DNA from 2 places in the Chryseobacterium sp. IHB B 17019 genome. Region 2 is predicted to be linked to the other one. Evidence: riboswitches for the same ligand, from Rfam matches in the RefSeq annotation. Region 2 holds a riboswitch; the other holds the start of a gene.
What was found. Region 2 has a riboswitch for S-adenosylmethionine ahead of ATE47_RS14695 (alpha/beta fold hydrolase). Riboswitches for the same ligand answer to the same signal wherever they lie in the genome.
Positions count from the first base shown of each region.

Region 1: it holds a riboswitch for S-adenosylmethionine, as region 2 does, so the genes downstream of both, ATE47_RS15400 (SusC/RagA family TonB-linked outer membrane protein) here and ATE47_RS14695 (alpha/beta fold hydrolase) in region 2, are expected to answer to the same signal.

Region 1 is NZ_CP013293.1:3,324,778-3,328,203, forward strand. It holds gene ATE47_RS15400 (SusC/RagA family TonB-linked outer membrane protein) at 1-1,736, opposite strand, end outside; SAM riboswitch class I at 1,820-1,918, opposite strand; gene ATE47_RS15405 (type II 3-dehydroquinate dehydratase) at 2,161-2,571, shown strand; gene pckA (phosphoenolpyruvate carboxykinase (ATP)) at 2,705-3,426, opposite strand, start outside.
Region 2 is NZ_CP013293.1:3,188,083-3,191,508, forward strand. It holds gene ATE47_RS14690 (ACT domain-containing protein) at 1-1,129, opposite strand, end outside; gene ATE47_RS14695 (alpha/beta fold hydrolase) at 1,131-2,069, opposite strand; SAM riboswitch class I at 2,135-2,241, opposite strand; gene ATE47_RS14700 (MGH1-like glycoside hydrolase domain-containing protein) at 2,431-3,426, shown strand, end outside.

The DNA.
Region 1 (3,426 bases), 140 kb from region 2:
GACCAGAAAGTTCCCCATCTGTTTTCAGGAGAAAATCTTGAAGATCCGTCCGCTCTTACCGATCCTGAAACAAAATATTTATTTTTAAAATCATATTCTGCCTTTCCTAAGAAACTTAACAAACCTAATTTATCACTGTTTCCACTGAAGCTTCCCAGTAAAGCTGCTGCATCAGGTTCGTAATAATATGGTAAGGAAAACTGACTTCTGCTTCCTGAAATCGTCTGATATTCATAATGATAAAACTCCTGACCACCTAAAATGTTAATATGATGCTGCCCGAATTTTTTATCATAAGTCAGAATATTACTTGTGGTGTAAGACAAAGTTCTTGAATTGGTTTTTGTCACGGAACCTCCGATTTCAACGCCTTCTCCCAACAACGGATTGGTATAATAATGACCGTTATAATTCACTAAATCAATAGAAAAACTTGTTTTAAACTTTAATTCCGGCAAGAAGGTAAAATCTAAAAATCCTTTTCCTGAAAAGTTATCTTCTCTGTTGTCGTTTTTATTTAAAGGTAAAGTTGCTGCAGCGTTTTCATTCTGTAAAGCACTTGTCGGCCTATATTTCCCGAAATCGTAGATGTAATTTCCGTTGGCATCCAATTTATAGCTACCATCCGCATTTCTTTCATAATAAGGATAAAATGAAGGAATTACCCTTGCTGCATTAATAATGTTATCGGTTCTGGAATCTGATGAAGGCGGTGCTTCCTGAAGGCTGTTTGTATAACTTAAATTTGCCCCGACATTCAGCCATTTCTTTACCTCAGAATTGATTTTCAGTCTTGTGCTGTACTTCCTGAATCCGGACCCAATCGCAATTCCTTTGTCATCCAGATAACCCAGTGAAAAATAATAATTGCTTTTTTCATTTCCACCACTGAAATCCAGATCCACCTGATTTCTTGAAGCAACTCTTTGCAGAATATCTTTCCAATTGTCGTTCCACAAAGGTGTTGCACCGGATAATAGCTTCCCGTCTGGTCCTACAGGTTTGGCATAATTTACGCCATAAGGATTGATTCCTAAAGCATTCACCAGATTATCAGTCGCCATCTGCGCAGCCTGTTGTGAAGAGACCTGACTGGATTTGTACCCGTTTCGCAGCGCTTCCCAATACAATTCGAAATACTGGTCTGTTGATACCTGTTCATAATCTTTCACAGCTCTTCCGGAAAAACCCTGGCTGATATTAAAGTTTATACTCGACTCTCCTTTTTTACCGGATTTTGTGGTGATGATAATTACTCCATTTGCCCCTCTGGAACCATACAGTGAGCTTGCCGTAGCATCTTTTAAAACACTTATTGATTCAATATCGTTGGGACTGATAGAGTTGATATTTCCGTCGAAAGGAATTCCGTCTACTACAAATAACGGGTTGCTTGAAGCACTAATAGAACCAATTCCCCGAATTCTGATGGAGGCCGTAGAACCCGGCTGCCCCGAAGAGCTTACCGCCTGAAGTCCCGGAACCTGACCTTCTAATGCTTTTGTAATGCTGGTAACAGGCCTGTTGTTGATTTTTTCGCTGGAAATGGTAGCGACAGATCCTGTATAGCTCGTTTTTTTAGCTTTTCCGTAAGCTACAATGACTACTTCATCAATATCTTTTTCACGAAGCGTATCTTTTTTAGCTTCCTGCCCTTCTACACTGATTATTCCTAAGAAGAAAACAGCAATTGGCGGAATCCATAGCTTGGAGCTAATTAAATTTTTGTTAATCATAATCAATTTTATTTAGCAATAACTGAATTTTAATACTTTATAAAAAAGACAGCAAAAAGCATCAATACTATGATTAACCTTATTGCTTATCTTTCCTTTTTAAAGGCTGAATGTAACACCTTGCTCTGGGCAGGTTGTTAAGATTTCACAGGGTCAGTTCCCTCCATCTTTCTTTATAAGCCGATCGAAATATATTTGCAAATCTAAAAACAAATAGTCTATAAAACAAGTAGACTTTAAAAATTCAACTATAAATTTTATAAAAATTAACTTAATTTTATTTTAAAAGCCAAAGAAATAAGCAGTTATAAAATTTGTTAAATTTTTAAATATGAGAAATATCATTAAAAATAATGCAAGGGATCAAAATAACTTAAGCTAAAATTTTTCAGCCTTAATTGAAAAAACTTTTTAATTTTATACTATGAAAGTTTTAATTGTAAACGGCCCGAACCTGAATCTTTTAGGCTCAAGAGAACCTGAAATTTATGGGACAATCTCTATGGAAGAATATCTGGAAAATATAAAGTCTGAATTTTCTTCTTATGAAATTAAATATTATCAATCCAATATTGAAGGAGAAATTATTAACAGGCTTCAGGAAAATGATTTTGATGCATTGGTAATTAATCCGGGAGCGTTTACCCATTATTCTTATGCGATTGCCGACTGTTTAAAGAACATTCAGAAGCCTAAAGTTGAGGTTCATATCAGCAATATTTACAAGAGGGAAGAATTTCGCCAGAAGTCTGTGACGGCCGCAAATACTGATGCGGTTTTATCCGGTTTTGGAATGGGGGGATATAGATTGGCGATTTTGAGCTTGAAATTTTAAATAATTAATTTTATTAACCACAGATTTCTCAGATCACCACAGATGTTTACGTTATATATAATCTGTGTAGCTTGGTGAAAATCCGTGTTTAATTAAAAATAAAATCCTCATCGCTATGATGAGGATTTCTATTTTAGTTTGTTGTCTGCTGTTGTAATTGAGGTCCGGAAGCTACCAATTTTTCCCCTTCTTCAGTATTGCAGTACTGATCGAAGTTTTTAATATACCTTGATGCTAAATCCTTCGCTTTTTCTTCCCATTCAGAAACATCACTATATGTATTTCTAGGATCTAAAATGCCTTCAGAAACGTTCGGTAAAGATGTAGGAATTTCCAAATTCATAATTGGAATTCTGGTTTTCGGAGCGTTTTCAATAGATCCGTCAATGATTGCGTCAATAATTGCTCTTGTATCTTTCAAAGAAATTCTCTTTCCTGTACCGTTCCAGCCTGTGTTAACTAAATAAGCTTTTGCACCGTGTTCTTTCATCTTGCTGATCAAAGTTTTTGAATACATTGTCGGGTGCAATGTCAGGAATGCTTCTCCGAATGCAGGTGAAAAAGATGGTTGAGGCTCTGTAATTCCTCTTTCAGTTCCCGCTAACTTTGAAGTATATCCGCAAAGAAAGTGGTATTGTGCCTGATCTTCATCCAAAACAGAAACCGGAGGCAATACCCCGAAAGCATCTGCAGAAAGGTACACTATTTTCTTTGCGTGACCTGCTTTAGAAGGCAGAACGATTTTATTGATATGATAAATTGGATAAGAAACCCTTGTGTTCTCAGTGATAGATCCGTCTGTATAATCAGAAATTCCGTTATTTACCACTACGTTTTCAAGAAGAGCATCTCTTT
Region 2 (3,426 bases):
TCAACAGCTTTCTGGCAACGTCATTTCCTGACAAATCCTCTCTCGGGTCCGGTTCCGTATATCCTTTTTCCAAGGCTTCATTGATGATTGTGGAAAATTTATCGTTTCTCAAAGAAAAATTATTGAAAACATAGCTCAATGTTCCTGAGAAAACGCCTTTGATTCTTGTGATGTTTTCTCCTGAAAGGTGTAATAATTTTATCGTGTCAATTAATGGTAAGCCTGCACCAACATTCGTTTCGTACAGATAACGTCTGTTATTTTTGTTCAACGTATATCTTAGTTTACGGTATTCTTCGATTGGAAGCGTATTGAAAATCTTGTTGGAAGACACCAGATCGAAACCATTTTCTGCCAACGTATGATAATTATGAACAAAATCCTTGCTTGCCGTATTATCAACAACAATCAGGTTTTCCAGTTGGTTTTCTTTTGAAAAATTGATTAATTCCTGAACATCTGATGGACTTTCCGCTGTCAAAACCTCATCATTCCAATTGTTATCAAAACCTTTTTTATTAAAAGCTATTTTTCTTGAATTCGCAACGGCCACAACTTTCAAATCAATTTTTTTACGTCTTCTGATTTCTTCCGATGACTGTAAAACCTGATTGATCAAAGTTTTACCAACATTTCCGTGTCCGATAATTGCTAGATGAACCGTTTTTGGTTTTTTAGAAATCTCGGATTCGATGATATTTTTTGCTTTTTCGTCTTGTGAAGAAGTTACGACAATATTTACCCGTTTTTCGCTTGCAATTTGGTTTAAAAGCAATGGGAAAACATTGTTTCGGGCCAGTTCTGCCAATACTTTATTGAAATCTTCTGCTACAAAACCAATGACAGAGACATTATTTATACTGTAAATCTGGGAAACTTTCCCTGATTTTCTTTCTGCTTCAAATTCGTCAATCAGACAATTAACTGCTTTTTCGGAATCAGCTTCCTGAACCAAAATTGATAATCCGTTTTCGATGGCCTGTTGAGAAATTACCCCAACACTGATTCGCGCCAGTGTAAGCGCTTTAAAAATTCGTCCGTCAATCCCGATTTCACCCAAGAAATCTTCTCCTTCAAATTTGATGATTGATCTGTTTTTTAAAAATTTTATTTCGTTAGCATTTTCCATTCTACAAAATATTTTTAATGATGTTATTTAATTGTTCGTATTCCATTAAGAAGGCATCGTGCCCATGAATTGATTTGATCTCGTGATAGAAAAGATTTTCCTTTTTTTCTTTAAGCTTTTCAAAACACATTCGGATTTCGGAAGCGGGAAAGAATAAGTCTGTATCAACGGAGATCATGTGCATTCGTGCCTGTATCTTTACCAGTTGATTCTCTTCTGCATTAATATTCATTAATAAATGATTCATCAGCTTATAAGATTTTAAACTAAACCTTTCGTTTAAAGCATTTCCGTGATAAATAAGCCAGTCTTCCGATTCCAGGTTCTGTTTTTCCTGATTGTATTTGTTTTGAAATCTATCGTTTAAAGATTGAGGTGTTCTGTAGCACAACATCGCATGAATTCTGGCTTTTTGTAATGGTTCGCCACTTTGATTTAACAAAAATTTCTGAACCAGGCATTGCGCATGAAGCCAGTCATGGGTTTTAAAATCGCAGGCAATGGGAATAAAGATTTCGGCAAGATTTGGATTTTTTGCCAGCATTTCCCAGCCGATTCCGCCTCCAAGAGAGCCTCCGATAATGACATGTAAACTTTTAATTTTTAAAATTTCAAGTCCTTTTAAAAAGATATTAGCAATATCCGAAGGAGTGAAATCTTCATAGTCATCAATTAAAAAATCATCGTAACCGTTTCCGGGAATATTGAAACACAGAACAGTATATTTGTTCGTATCGATCACCTGGTTTTCTCCAATCAGTTGTTTCCACCACCCTTTTTCCCCTGAAACATTGGAGTTTCCGGTTAAAGCATGATTAACTAAAACTATCGGTGAAGAAAACAGCTCTTTCCCGAAAAGCTGATAGCTCAACGGGATATGGTATTCCTTTTGGGAATTGGTTTGATACGAAATATTAATATGTTTAAGTTCTGTTTTCAATTCTATTATACTTTTTGATAATACAATTTGAAAATGCCACGAGAAATGGCTGAAAGAACTTCAGTAAGTTATCTGTCCAAAATAAATTGGTAGAACGTAGCACCTTCTTTACTTCCGCAAAGGGTTGCTAAGGTTTCACAGGGTCTAATCCCTCAACCTTTCTTGATAACATTTTCAATATGTGAATGATCGAATGGTGCAAAGATAAAAATTTAATTTTAAATATTTAAAAAAAATTTAATTTTAATATGGAAGCATTGATGGATAGGACATTTTGGATAAAATATTAAAAATTATTCAGAATTAGAAAGTTGGAATTATTTTTCAAAAAAACTAACTTCGTAATTGAAAATGCTGAGATATGATTGCTGAAAAACAAAGATTACAAGATACTGACTGGAAAAACTGGGGGCCTTACGTAAGTAACCGCCAATGGGGAAATGTACGTGAAGATTACAGCTCAAACGGTGATGCCTGGAATTTCGCTAATCATAGTACTGCAGAAAGCTACGCCTACCGCTGGGGCGAAGAAGGAATTGCGGGAATCTCCGATGCAAAGCAGCTCTTCTGTTTTGCACTTTCGTTCTGGAATAAGAAAGATAAGATGATAAAAGAGCGCTTTTTCGGGCTGAGCAATCCTCAGGGAAATCACGGGGAAGACATCAAAGAAATCTTTTATTACCTGGATAATACACCTACTCACAGCTATATGAAAATGGTGTACAAATATCCTATCAATGCCTTTCCATATGAAGATATCCGTGCCGAAAATGCCAGACGCAGCAAAAAAGAACCGGAATACGAAATTTTCGATACCGGAATTTTTGATAATGATGAATATTTTGATATTTTTATTGAATATGCAAAGGCCAACCAAGATGATATCTTAGTGAGAGTCACGGTTTGTAACAGAAGCCAGAATGACGCTCCTATTGTGGTAGCACCCACCGTTTGGTTCAGGAATAACTGGAAATGGGGCTACAACACTTACAAAGGTGGGACAAATGCTTCACAGGAAGGCTGTATTGATATTATACACGACAGTATTTCCATTAAAAAGTTTTATTCGAAGAACATCAATGTGGAAAGTGTTTTCTGCGATAATGAAACCAACAATCCAAAGTTGCACGGCGCTCCATATCCGGGAAATACTTATTTTAAAGATGGAATTAATGATTATATAATTTACGGAAGCAACACCATAAATCCTGAAAAAAGAGGAACGAAGGCTGCATTTTTAATTGATGAAATAATTGAGGCAAGACAATCTAAAACGTTTGATTTCAGACTATCACCTAACGATCTTGATGAGCCTTTTTATCAATTTGATGAGATTTTCGAAGTTAGAATTGACGAA